DNA from 3 places in the Rheinheimera sp. B2H12 genome. Region 3 is predicted to be linked to each of the others. Evidence: predicted binding sites of a transcription regulator. Region 3 holds the regulator's gene; each other region holds the start of a gene.
The links. Region 3 encodes FliA, which starts transcription of late flagellar genes. Its sites were predicted from a motif close to GCTAAAGTTNNNNNNNNNNCNGCCGATA; they were not measured.
Positions count from the first base shown of each region.

Region 1: a site for FliA is predicted at 3,009-3,036, ahead of pomA (flagellar motor protein PomA). Genes of this name have one in related genera too.
Region 2: a site for FliA is predicted at 3,027-3,054, ahead of AC53GJ_RS13905 (DUF5610 domain-containing protein). Genes of this name have one in related genera too.

Region 1 is NZ_CM184363.1:3,251,613-3,256,370, forward strand. Features, by position in the region: gene thiI (tRNA uracil 4-sulfurtransferase ThiI) at 1-1,056, opposite strand, end outside; gene AC53GJ_RS13965 (flagellar motor protein MotB) at 1,196-2,170, opposite strand; gene pomA (flagellar motor protein PomA) at 2,179-2,949, opposite strand; gene AC53GJ_RS13975 (exodeoxyribonuclease VII small subunit) at 3,138-3,377, shown strand; gene ispA ((2E,6E)-farnesyl diphosphate synthase) at 3,379-4,266, shown strand; gene dxs (1-deoxy-D-xylulose-5-phosphate synthase) at 4,281-4,758, shown strand, end outside.
Region 2 is NZ_CM184363.1:3,237,655-3,242,412, forward strand. Features, by position in the region: gene AC53GJ_RS13900 (efflux RND transporter permease subunit) at 1-2,836, shown strand, start outside; gene AC53GJ_RS13905 (DUF5610 domain-containing protein) at 3,098-3,730, shown strand; gene AC53GJ_RS13910 (PH domain-containing protein) at 3,806-4,024, opposite strand; gene AC53GJ_RS13915 (PH domain-containing protein) at 4,296-4,448, opposite strand; gene AC53GJ_RS13920 (SDR family NAD(P)-dependent oxidoreductase) at 4,560-4,758, opposite strand, start outside.
Region 3 is NZ_CM184363.1:1,893,186-1,897,943, reverse strand. Features, by position in the region: gene AC53GJ_RS08250 (chemotaxis protein CheA) at 1-2,002, opposite strand, end outside; gene AC53GJ_RS08245 (protein phosphatase CheZ) at 2,018-2,770, opposite strand; gene cheY (chemotaxis response regulator CheY) at 2,796-3,167, opposite strand; gene AC53GJ_RS08235 (RNA polymerase sigma factor FliA) at 3,221-3,940, opposite strand; gene AC53GJ_RS08230 (MinD/ParA family protein) at 3,937-4,758, opposite strand, start outside.

The DNA.
Region 1 (4,758 bases), 1.4 Mb from region 3:
TTTTGAAATCACACCACAGTATTCCGGCATCGTTTTAGCGATATCTTCCACCCCAATAGCGCGGGCTATATCAATAATTTCTTGTTTATCCTGATACACCAGCGGTCGCAAAATCAGCATCTCAGTAACACGGTCAATCACGTTCAGATTGACGATAGTCTGACTGGCAACCTGACCAATACTTTCGCCTGTCACCACTGCTTTGATATTCAGGCTCTCAGCCACAGTGGCGGCAGCACGCATCATCATCCGTTTAAGCACAACGCCCATCAGACCCGAGTCGATCTTTTCTAAGATTTCCGTCACCACCGGGGCAAAATCCACTGAGACGAATTTCACTTTGTGCGACAAGCTGTATTTTTGCCACAGATAAAATGCCATTTGCCGTACGCCGGTTTCATGGGCGGCGCCGCCTAAATTAAAAAACAGAAAATGGGTGCGCAACCCTTTGCGGATCATCAGATAACTGGCAACGGCCGAGTCAAAACCACCAGAAATCAGTGACAATACGTCGCCTTGGGATGGCAACGGAAACCCACCCATGCCCTGGTACATTTGCCGTACCATGATCAACTTATCTTTGCGGATCTCCAATTGCACTTTGAGATCTGGTTGTTGTAACCGCACTGTCGCACTGGCGATATGCTGATTTAAACCGCCGCCAATATAACGCTCTGCTTCGGTCGAAGTAAATTCGTGGTCGCCCTGGCGTTTAACCCGCACCACAAAAGTTTTCCCCTGCAATTGGCTCTGGTAGACTGCCAGCACCTGTTCGAAAATATCGTGCAACGAGCTAAAAGCCGCAGATTGCATCCGGGCAAATTGCACAATGCCTGGAATACATTGCAACTGCTCAGCCATTCGCGTTGCCAGTGCTTCATCCGCCAGATCCAGTGTCACTGTTAAATGATCAAACAGATTGCGAACCACCACCTCAGGGTGCAACTGCAATAAAATCGTTTTCAGATTTTGTTCCAGCAACATCGTCTGGCGCTTGCGCACCGATTTACTTTTAATCGAGATTTCTGGGTGGAGCTTAATAATAAATTCAATCATCAACAGGGCTGCCGGTAAAAACAAGGCGCGTATTATAGCGCTAACAGCGCTGCGGGGCAAAATTGCTGCAGATGCGTTGGCTTAAAGCACTCCCGCTGCGGCAAGCCGGTCAGCGGGAGTTGAAGTTAATGCGACCGCATCAGCCTTGCTTCGCAGGGGGCTGTTCGCTGGCAGGCGGCGGCACAGGATTGTCGCGCAATTGCAGCGGTTGTGACTCTTTTGCTTTACCTTGCAAGATTGAAATCTCTACCCGGCGGTTACGGCGCCGATTCTGATCGGTATCGTTCGGCACCAAAGGTCTGGTGTCAGCCCGGCCGACCACCACCAAACGATCTTTTTCCAGGCCGGTCCCTTTGAGCATTTCAGTCGCAACCGAAACGGCCCGTTTTGCCGACAATTCCCAGTTGTTACTGTTCAGTTCATCTGAAACCTGCTCATTATCGGTATGACCGGAGATGGTAATTTCGCCCGGAATATCGCGTAAAATGGCGCCAACCTGCTGAATAATTGGCTTAAAGCGCGGTTGTAAAAAAGTAGAACCGGATGGGAAAGCACCACTTTCCCGCACTCGAATAATAATTTGCTGACCTAAAGACTCCAGTTCGATAGCACCATCCTGGATCTGTTCCTCCATTTGTTCAGCAATTTTTTTCACCATTTCATTGACCTGTTCCTGCATCTCCGCAGTTTCAGGCTCACTGGGGGACTGTTGAGTCTGCTCATCGGTACTATCACTGGCACCACCGGTTTTATCTTCCCGTTGTTCCTGACGTCCGCCAGCAGAATCTTCCTCGCCAGCCTGAAACTCCATTGTTTGCTGAGTCATATCAATGGTTTGCTGCTGTATGGTATCAATTGGAGTTGGGTCAGGCCGCCCAGGTCTGAACTCCATCGCAATCACGCTGGTACCTTTGGGAATGTCTTTGACTTCAATTTTATTTTGCACACCAAAAGCAAAAGCCATCGAACCGGCGATTTGCTTAAATTTCTGCACATCCATTTCGGAAAAAGACAACAACAACACAAAAAAGCACATCAGCAATGACATTAAGTCAGCAAATGTACCCATATATGCAGGCAGACCCGGTGGCGGGCACTTTGGACATTCAGCCATAGGACCCCCTATTCACCATCAACTTTTGCTTCACGTTTTTTCGACATCAAATAATTACGTAATACCCCTTCGATAACTTTGGGATTCTGTCCATCCTGAATGCCCATAATGGCATCCAGAATAAGTTGATTGCTGGTTTTTTCTTCTTCGTTACGTATCGCCATTTTATCAGCAAGCGGCATACACAGACAGTTCGCTTGCACAGCACCGTATAATGTAGTTAATAAGGCAACGGCCATTGCAGGACCAATCGCTTTTGGATCGGACATATTGGCTAACATGGCAACCAGACCTATTAAAGTGCCGATCATTCCCATTGCTGGGCCTAAATCCCCCAGTTGCTTGAAGATTGCAATATAAATGCCGTGTCGGTTATAGGTTTGCTCAATATCCTTTTCCAGGGTGCCACGGACCACATCAGCATCATGACCATCGACCAACATATTGATGCCTTTTTGCATAAACTCATTCGGTATTTCAGCCTCCTCTAACGCCAAAAAGCCACCTTTTCGGGCAGAATCCGCCAACTGCACCGCTTTTTCAATCAGAACTTCGGGCGAATCGATTTTGAACATAAAAGCTTTGCCAGCAGCTTTAAAACTACCTCCCAACTGCGACAAAGTAAACTTCATGAATACAACGGTAATGCTACCGCCGAACACAATAACAATAGAAATGAAATCATAAAACATCGCCAAATCGCCAGAGGCGCTCAGATACATAGCCCAAACCATCATACCGATAGTGGCGACTAACCCGAGTATTGTTGCTAAATCCACAGAAAACTCCTGATGCTGAGTAAAGCTAAATACTTAAACGATAATAGCTTATCGTGGTTTATCGGCCATTATCCGTCAAGCGTTAAAAAAATTTCCACCGCCAGCTGATTTTAGTTGCCGGACCGACCAATCTGATTGACCATAACACTTTGCTAAGGTAACTTTGCGCACACTTTTATAAGGGGCGGATGATGAGTAAAAAGCAGGCAAATCAGCCACAATTCGAACAAATGATTGCAGATTTGGCATCGATAGTGCACCAGTTGGAACAAGGTGATTTATCACTTGATGATGCCCTGCAGCAATTTGAACGCGGCATTTTACTCGCACGGCAAAGCCAGCAACAACTACAGGCGGCGGAACAAAAGGTACAAATCCTGTTACAGCCCGCCCAACTGGTGCCATTTCAGCCGGAACAAGGAGAATAACGTGTCTTTGCTTTCTTTATCTGTGTTTCAGCAACGGGTTGAACAACAGATGTCGGCTCTTTTGCAGCAACAGCCACGCAATGACCAGATGCTACATGATGCTATGGTCTACAGTCTGCTCAATGGCGGCAAAAGGATCCGGCCTTTTCTGGTGTACAGCTGTGGTGAAATGCTGGGGGCCAGTCTGACTGATTTAGATGCTCCGGCAGCAGCGATTGAATGTTTACATACTTATTCGCTGATCCACGATGATTTACCCGCGATGGATGATGATGATTTACGCCGCGGTCAACCAACCTGCCATAAAGCTTTTAATGAAGCCACCGCCATCTTAGCAGGTGATGCGCTGCAGGCTTTGGCCTTTGATATTCTGGCCAGCCATCCTTATCAACAGGTCAGCGCAACCAATAGGCTGGCGATGGTGCAGCAACTGGCTAAACTAGGCGGTTATCAGGGCATGTGCGGCGGCCAGGCCATTGATTTGGCGCATACCAATAAACAGATGACAGTGACAGCGCTGGAAGCGATGCATCAGTTAAAAACCGGTGCTTTAATTGAATGTACGGTCCGGATGGCCTGGCTTTGCAGCCCGAAACAAGACGCGGCTGAATTAGCTGCGCTGATCCAGTATGCCCGGGCGCTGGGCCTGGCCTTTCAGGTGCAGGATGACATCCTGGATATTGAAGGTGATACCGCCGTGCTAGGTAAACCACAAGGTTCAGATCAACAGGCCAATAAAGCGACTTACCCGGCTTTGTTAGGCTTGTCTGCGGCAAAAGCCAAAGCTCAGCAACTGTTTGAGCAAGCCAACACCGCACTTTCTGTGTTACCTTACGATACCCAACAACTCAGCGCATTTGCTCATTACGTAATTGCACGCAGCTTTTGACCAAGGTTCAGACGATGGCGCCAGATATTCTTGATTACCCTTTATTAGCCAAAGCCAATCTGCCGGCTGAGCTTCGCCAGCTGCCGCAAGACCAGTTGACTCGTCTCAGTCACGAGCTGAGAGATTATTTACTGAAATCTGTCAGTCAGAGCAGTGGCCATTTCGCCTCAGGTCTTGGCACTATTGAACTGACAGTCGCTTTACATTATGTCTATAACACCCCCTTTGATCGGCTGATCTGGGATGTGGGTCATCAGGCTTACCCGCACAAGATTCTGACCGGTCGCCGTGAGCGGATGCCAAGCATCCGGCAATTGGATGGTTTGCATCCGTTTCCTTGCCGGGAAGAAAGTGAATTCGACACCCTGACTGTGGGTCATTCCAGCACGTCCATCAGTGCCGCTCTTGGCATGGCCATCGCAGCCAAAGCCGAACAGCAAAACCGCAAAGTGGTTGCTGTGATTGGTGATGGCGCTATTACCGCCGGCATGG
Region 2 (4,758 bases), 1.3 Mb from region 3:
GAACGTGACTATCGAATTTAATATCAATCGCGATATAGACGCTGCAGCCAATGATGTGCGGGAGCGGGTGTCCAGAGTGATGGACAACTTACCGGATCAGGCGAGGGCCCCTGAGGTGTTTAAAGCCAATAGTGATGACGATACCATCGCCTGGTTTTTGCTCAGCAGTGAAAGTATGACCAATCTGGAGCTGACCGATTACGCCGATCGTTTTATCACTGAACGTTTTTCCGTGGTGGACGGCGTCGCCCGGTTGCAGATTGGCGGTGAACGTAAATATGCGATGCGGATGTGGCTGCACAAAGATGCCATGGCCTCACGCGGCGTAACAGTGCAGGACATTGAAAATGTGCTGCGCAATGAAAACGTCGAATTACCGGCCGGCAACGTGAAATCGGCCGACCGCGACTTTATCGTCCGGGTGGTTCGTACTTATAAAAGTCAGGATGATTTTCGCCGTTTGGTGGTGAAAAAAGGTGACAACAACTATTTGGTACGTTTAGGTGAAGTGGCTGATGTGGTGCTGGCTTCAGAAAACGAAGAAAGCGAATTTAGAAGCGACGGCAAAAGTGTGCTTGGCATTGGTATTATCAAACAATCCAAAGCCAACACCTTAGATGTGGTGAAAAATGCCCGGGCTGAGGCAGAACGCATCAAAGCTACGTTACCCGCAGGCACCAGTATTGAACCTGGTTATGATTCTTCCTTGTTTATTGCCGAATCTATCCGCGAAGTTTACAACACCTTAGGCATTGCGCTGGTGCTGGTGGTGGTGGTGATATTCTCTTTCCTCGGCAGTTTAAGGGCTACTTTTATCCCGGCGGTAACAGTGCCAGTGGCACTGATCAGTGCGGTCACTGTGTTGTTTGCGCTGGACTTTTCTATCAACCTGTTGACCTTGCTGGCCATGGTATTGGCCATCGGCCTGGTGGTGGATGATTCCATCGTCGTGCTGGAGAATATTTACCGCCGGATTGAACAAGGTGAACATCCGCTACTCGCCTCCTACAATGGTTCACGTGAAGTCGGCTTTGCGGTGGTCGCCACCACCCTGGTGCTGATTTCAGTGTTTGTACCGCTGGTATTTATGCAAGGCGATTTAGGCAAACTATTCACTGAATTTGCTTTGGCTGTGGCAGCAGCTGTAGCTTTTTCTGCGGTGGCGGCACTGACGCTGACGCCGATGCTCTGTAGCAAAATGCTCAAACAGGATAAAAAAGAAAGTGGTTTTAGCAAAGTTGTCCATCAGTTCTTTATTCGGGTTGAACATGGCTACCGCGCCCAGTTACAGCACGCCACCCGGCAAAAATGGCCAACGATGCTGTTGTTGTTATTGTGTTTTATCGCCAGTGGTTATTTATTAAAACTGTTGCCATCAGAACTGGCTCCGGCCGAAGATCGAGGCACCTTTTTTGTCATGATGAGTCCGGTCGAAGGTGCCAGCTACAGCAGCAACAGTAAAAATATGCGGCTGGTTGAAGATATTTTATTGCCCTACTACGAAAAAGGTGAGCTGAACCGTTTGTTGATCCGGGTGCCGGGTTTTGGTAACAGTGGCGGTATGGCGATCGTCGGCAGTGAAAACTGGCACAACGGCCAGCGCCGCACGGCCGAATTATTGCCCGAAATCGCCGACAAGCTCAATGCGCTGCCGGATATCCGTACTTTTATTAACCAGCGCAGTGGTTTAAGTGGCGGTCGTGGTGGCGGCGGCCGGCCGGTGCAGTTTGTCATTCAGGGCAATACCTATGAAGAGCTGGCGCGCTGGCGCGATCTGGTGCTGGAAAAAGCCCAGCAGAATCCAAAGTTGTTGATGCTGGATCATGATTATAAAGAAACAGTGCCGCAGGTTTTGGTCGAGATTAACAGTGAGCGGGCAGCTGATCTCGGTATCTCAGTGGGTGTGGTGGGTCGGGCACTGGAAGCCATGCTGGGTGGACGTCGAGTCACCACTTTCCTGGATCGGGGTAAAGAATACGATGTCATTCTTGAAGGTACCGATGCTGATTTCAGTCAGCCAGGCAATATTTCCAATGTTTATGTCCGTTCCAGCGGTACCAATCAATTGATCCCACTGGATAACCTGGTGACCTTGCGCGAAGAAGCCACCTCTTCCACCCTGAACCGATATAACCGGATGCGTGCTATCACTATTTCTGCCAATCTGGCACCAGGTTATAGTCTTGGCGAAGCGCTGACATTCCTCGAAGACATAGTCCGGACTGAAATTGATGTGCCTGTTGGTATCGAGTACAAAGGCGAATCGATGATGTTCAAAGACAGCGGTGAATCAACGGTGATGATTTTTGCGCTGGCACTGATCATTACCTATTTGGTGCTGGCAGCACAGTTTGAAAGTTTTATCCACCCGCTGGTGATTATGCTGACAGTCCCGCTCGGTCTGGCTGGTGCGCTGGGAGGCTTGTATCTGGCTGGCATGACGCTGAATATTTACAGTCAGATTGGTCTGGTGATGATTATTGGTCTGGTGGCCAAAAACGGCATTCTGATTGTCGAATTTGCCAATCAGCTGCGTGATCAGGGGGTGGAATTCTTAGAAGCAATCCACCAGGCTTCTGTGCAACGATTAAGACCAATCGCGATGACCGCCTTTACCACAGTGATGAGTAGTATTCCGCTGATTATCACCACTGGCCCTGGTTCAGAAAGCCGGATGGTGATTGGCATGGTCATTTGCGCCGGGGTTGGTTTTGCCACCCTGCTGACCTTGTATGTGGTTCCTGTGGCTTATGTGGCACTGGCCCGTAACACCAGTTCTCCGGAGACCATTGCCAAGCAACTTGACGAACTGGCAAAACAAAAATCAGCTCGGTAACAGGCAGATTTATCTTCAGTGCCGGCCAGACTCCAATGCTGAGTCTGGCCGGCACTATTTTGTCAGTCCGGCACCAATGAACTGAAATATAAATTTTATATAAAAACAGAAACTTGGCTAAAGTCGCGGCATAATTGTCAAGCTCCAAGTACAATCTTGCGCAGCACCGCTGAAATAAACCGCAAATAAAACTATAGTTTTGCCAGTAACCGCCGATAAAACACACAGATTTCCACCAACCAGTATGCATAGGGACCGACCATGAACCTGCAGCCACTCAATAGCAAAACCACCCCAGTCGCCGCCAGCACTGAAGATAATCAGGTTGTAAAGCAAGAACAACGAGAGCTGACGGGCACGGAAAAATCCCAGGCCAATAAGCAGCAACTGAATGCCACTATCATTCAAAGCCAATTTGAACTGAGCTTAAAGTCTGACAATAAATCACTGAATTTATTGTATAAATCAGTTATTTCTTCGCTAGCTACTGAATTTGAAGATTATCTGCAAAAGGCCACTGAAGCCGGTAAAACCGGTGAAAAGGTCACCAATCCTTACGGCACTGATACCGACACCTCACCTAAAGCCACGGCCGATCGGATCCTGACTTTCGCCACCGGCTTTTATGACACTTTTAAAAAGCAGAATCCAAACTTGTCAGAAGAAGAGGGGCTGGAGCAATTTATCAGTAAAATCAGTGCCGGTATCGATCAGGGATTCGGTGAAGCCCGCGATGTGCTGGATAGTCTGAAACGGCTGGATGGCAAAGTGAAAACCGATATAGATGAGACTTACGACTTAATCCAAAAGGGTTTAACCACCTTCAGGGAAAGTTTTAATAAAAAGCCGGATGATCTGGTGACCACCCAGCCAGTGAAAGACGCCTCGGCATAACGGCCGCAATCAGCTGACCTACCAGCAACCGGTCAAGGTTCATAGCGACGCTGACCGGCTGCCAGTTCAATTGGCTCAACGGCAACAATAAGTGGCCAGCGCCCGCTGTACACCAAGAATATTGCCATCTTTACTGAAAGTTTTGCTGATCGGCTCTGCAGTACTGCTGAGCCAGATTTTCAGCTCGGCATCCAAATCAAAGTGACCTTTGGTTTCAGCACTGAACCTGATCACAGACCGATAAGGGATCGACTGATATTCTTTTTTGCTGCCAGTGAGACCCTGCTTATCCACCAGAATGAGCCGCCGATTAGAGCGTGTTGACCTTTGGTGTGTGAATTTTGTTCAATCGGGGGCCGCCAGCCCGCGAAAGGAGCTGCGAAGCTTAGTGATCTAAGCGAGTAGCGAGTGACAAAGGGCTGGCGAGTCCCCGGTTGAACCCTGCGGGCAGCGTTTGGCTGACCTTTCTACGGCGTTATCGCCCGCTCATGTAGAATAACTACACATCGCGGGCTCTGCCTTGTATAAAAGCCAGCCAAACAGCTGCAAAAACATACACCAAAGGTCAACACGCTCTAGTAAACACAATCAGGTCCCGCACCAGTTTATACACTTGTTCAGGTTTTTCCCCTTCCGCCAAAATGGCTTCCAGTTCAGTTTCCACATCACTGACATCAATGGCTCCGGCTGAGCCTAATAAACTACTGAATAATCCCATTGGCGACTCCCTGAACTTTGTTGCATCGCAGCATCGACCTGACATCTGCTGTTCGCCAGCATAAAAGTATGCAGGCATTGAAGCAATAGTGCAGTTGAATGCCGCCCGCAGTCAAAATGGCAACACCTGACCATCCCAATGCAATAAACATCCATGTTGCGCTGGCGTTAGCCTTGCTGCAACCGCCCATAACCTGCTGGCAGTTGATGCTGGGGCCTGTAGTTGCCCGGCAGGCAGATTACGCAGGAATGGTTCAGCCAGCGCTGTGGCAGTGGTGCCAGGATGCACAGCCACCAGCAGAGTTGCAGGC
Region 3 (4,758 bases):
AACCACGGACCAGCCAGTGCTCAAGATAGAACAATGGAATTGCTTTATTTCTCACCACAATCGTCAGCTGACCATCAACAATGTTGGTTTTGGCTAAATCCAGGTGGAAAATTTCGTTCACTGTCGCCAGTGGCAATGCAAATGGCTGCTTACCAACGACCACCATCAAGGTAGGTAGAATCGCCAGCGTCAACGGAACTTTAATTTCCAGTAAAGTGCCTTGACCTAACTTGGAGTGGATATGCACAGTACCATTAAGTTGGTTGATTTTGGTTTTCACCACATCCATGCCGACGCCGCGACCGGAAATATCAGAAATCTGTTCTTTGGTGGAAAAACCTGGTGCAAAAATCAGATTAAAGGCTTCTGTGTCCGACATCCGCGCTGCGGCGTCCGGATCCAACACTCCACGTTTAATGGCAATGGCCTTCAGTTTTTCCGGATCCATCCCAGCACCATCGTCCTGGATGGTTAGCAAAATATGGTCACCAGCTTGTTGTGCTGCTAATTTAACCAAACCAGTGCGCGGCTTACCATTTTTTGCCCGCACGTCCGGCATTTCAATGCCGTGGTCAACCGAGTTGCGCACTAAGTGCACTAGCGGATCAGCCAGCGCTTCGACCAGGTTTTTATCCAGATCGGTTTCTTCGCCTTCCAGCTCTAAGTTAATTTCTTTTTGCAACGACCGTGCTAAGTCACGAACAACCCGGGGGAAACGGCCAAACACTTTTTTGATTGGCTGCATCCGTGTCTTCATCACTGCACCTTGCAGATCAGCAGTCACCACATCCAGATTTGAAATGGCTTTGCTCATTTCTTCGTTTTGCGCCACGCTGGATAAACTGACCAGCCGGTTTCTCACCAGCACCAGTTCACCGACCATATTCATGATCTGATCAAGGCGTTTGGTATCAACCCGAACCGTGGTATCCGCCTGGGCCGCATTAGCCGTGCCTTTGCCATCATCCGCATCTTTATCGCGGGCAACTGGGGCCGCAACTGGAGCTGGTTTAGCTGGTTCTGCTGCTTTAGGTGGTTCAGCTTTCGGTGCTGGTTTAGCAACTGCAGGTTCAGTTTTTGCGACCGCAGCTTTCACCGGCTCCGCGGTTTTTGCTACCGCGACCGGGCCCGCCGGCGCTTTGCCTTTACCATGCAGTTCATCTAATAATGATTCGAAATCATCTTCACTGATTTCATCAGCGCTTGATGATGATTTGGCCGCAACCACAGGTGGCGGTGTCTGAGCGACAGCGGCCGGGGTAGCGACTACAGGCTCGTGACTGGCAGGAACAAAAGAGCCTTTACCATGTAACTGATCCAGGATGGCTTCAAATTCATCATCGGTAATATCATCGGTTGCAGACGCAACAGGACCAGCTGGGATCACAGTCGGGGCGACCGCAGCGGCTTTAGCAGCAGGAGCTGCAGTGCCATGTAATTCATCAAGCAAACGCTCAAATTCATCTTCAGTAATATCATCAATAGAATCAGATAGCTGACTTTCACTGCCGCCTTCTATTTCCAGCGACACTGCGGCATCAAAAGTATCTAAACTCATTTCCGGTGCTGCAACTGCAGCAACTGCCTGTGGCGCATGAGACTCATCGGCAGATGCAGGCTCACTCAGACGATGTAAAGCATGTAATAACTCTGGGCTAGCTGGCTCAAGTGGCTGACGGTTTTGCACATTACTGAACATCTGATTGATGGCATCAAGTGCCTGCAATATCACATCCATCAGTTCAGAAGTGACCCGGCGTTTACCAGTACGTAAAATATCGAAAACGTTTTCAGCACCATGACAGGCATCGACTAATTCTGTCAGTGACAAAAAGCCAGCACCACCTTTGACCGTATGAAAACCGCGAAATATTGCATTTAATAAATTGGAGTCGTCTGGATTATTTTCTAGTTCGACCAACTGCTCCTGCAACAGCTCAAGGATCTCACCGGCTTCGACTAGGAAATCCTGTAAAATGTCCTCATCTAAATCAAAGCCCATGCTAGCCTACCTCTCTTAAAAACCTAAACTTGATAATAAATCATCAACATCGTCCTGACCTGTGACGACATCATCACGCGACGCTGCATCGATAATCGGACCTTCAGCTTCATGACCTGCTTTTGGTTTTTTCACCACAGCAGGTCTGTCTGCCGGCGCGACATTGGTCTGACCAAAAGCCGTCAACAAACCAATCAGGCTGTCTTCAACTTCACGCACCAATTCAATGACGCGGCGTAAAATCTGCCCGGTCAGATCCTGATAATCTTGTGCCATCAGCACTTCAGTTAAAGAACTTTGCAGACTTTTGGCATCATTGGATGCCTGTTGCAAAAAACCATTAAGACTATGGCATAACTCTTTGAATTCACCAAGTTTCAGGTCGCGCTTCATCAAACGTTGCCAGTCGGGAAGGATCAGACCAAGGCCTGAATTAAGTTTATCCGCAATTGGCAGGCATGATTCGACGGCATCCATGGTCTTGTTGGCGGCTTGCTCAGTCATATCAATGACATGAGTCAAGCGGCGTTTGGCATCCGGAATGTCTTCAGACAGTAAATTACTGATGGAAGGATCGACCTGAAAACTTTTTAAAGAGTCGTGAAGCTGACGGGTTAACTTACCAACTTCAGCAAACAATTCGGAGGAGCCCGGCACCGCTAGCCCCTGCACAAGTTCGTTTGCAGCGTCCTGCTGCTCCATCTCTAACAACTGCACAAGCTCACGAGCCTGTTCTAAGGTAATAATAGGTGCCGTAAGTGCAGACATGGCGCCACTCCTGTGTCAGATACGGTTAACCTAAGCGTTCAAATACTTTTGACAACTTCTCTTGTAAGGTGGCGGCTGTAAAAGGTTTAACGATATAACCGTTCACCCCTGCCTGCGCAGCGGCGATGATTTGCTCTTTTTTCGCTTCAGCGGTAACCATCAACACCGGGATGTGTTTTAGTCTCGCGTCTGCACGGATGGCACGCAATAAATCAATCCCCTGCATGCCAGGCATGTTCCAGTCGGTGACGACGAAGTCGAAATCACCATTCTGTAACATCGGTAACGCTGTGCTGCCATCATCCGCTTCTGAGACATTTGTAAATCCCAGATCACGTAACAGGTTTTTGATGATGCGTCTCATAGTAGAAAAATCATCTACCACAAGAATTTTCATGTTCTTATCCAAAATCCCCTCCGACGAGATACCTCAATGGTTATTCTCAAGTATTACAACCAGTCCTGCATGCGGGCTCTTAACCTGACTAATGCCTGACTATGGATTTGACTGACCCGAGATTCGCTGACGCTTAACACTTCGCCAATCTCTTTCAAATTTAGTTCGTCATTATAATATAGCGACAATACTATTGCTTCCCGTTCAGGTAAGCTACTGATATTTTTTATTAAAGCCTGTTGAAACGAATCATTAGCCTGTTCTTCATATAAATGATCATCTTGCCTGTCATCCGCAGTGACCAAAACATCCTCAGAAATACCTAAATCTTCGATGCCAATAATTCTGCCACTGCTGACATCACTCAGCATATGGTGATATTCATCTAAAGTTATATCAAGTTTTTCAGCAACTTCAACATCTTTTACGTCCCGACCCAATTCTGCCTCTAATTCGGCGATTGTTTCAGCAATTAAACGGGCATTACGATGCACTGAACGTGGTGTCCAGTCGCCGCGACGCATTTCATCCAGCATAGCACCCCGAATCCGAATGCCAGCAAAAGTTTCAAAACTTGCCCCTTTGCTGCCGTCAAAATTCTTGGCGGCTTCAATCAAGCCAATCATACCGGACTGAATTAAATCATCCACCTGCACACTGGCTGGTAATCTGGCTAGCAGATGATAGGCAATCCTTTTCACCAGTGGCGCATGTTTTTCGACCAATTGTTGCATTCGATCTGCAGCACCGTAGGCTGCCAGGCGACTATTCACGCCAGGCCCCGGTTTGCTGATTGGCCTTGCACCAACTGTTCAAGAAAGAATTCCAGATGACCCGACGCGCTCGGCGGCACAGGCCATTGAACCGCACGGGTCGCCAGCGTTTTAATGGCCAAAGACGCCGGTGTTTTCGGGAAGGCGTCGACAAAGGCTTTTTGCTTTCTGGCTGCTTTACGAACATTTTCATCAAATGGGATAGTGGCAACTAATTCCAGCGTCACATCCAGAAAACGGTCAGTCACCCGACTCAGCTTGGCAAATAATTCCTGACCTTCTCTTAAGCTCCGTACCATATTAGCCACGATTTTAAACTTTTGCACTGAATGTTCCCGGCTAAGGATCTTCATCAGGGCATAAGCATCGGTAATGGAGGATGGTTCGTCACACACCACCACTAAGACATCTTGTGAGGCACGGGAGAAACTTAAAACCATATCAGAAATGCCAGCGGCAGTATCCACTAGCAAGATATCAAATTGGGTTCTTAATTCGGAAAATGCCCGGATCAGACCGGCATGTTCGGCCGGGCTTAATTCAGTCATCGACTGAGTTCCGGACGTGGCAGGGACAATTTTAATACCAAATGGACCTGTCACCAGAATATCGTCAAGCTCAGCTTCACCGGATAACACATGGGATAAGTTACGCTCGACTCTTAAGCCAAGCATTACATCGCAGTTGGCGAGGCCTAAGTCGGCATCTAACACCAGCACACGTTTACCCATTTGCGCCATTGCCATGGCGAGATTCAGCGTGACGTTGGTTTTACCAACACCGCCTTTACCCCCTGTCACTGCAATAACTTTTACCAT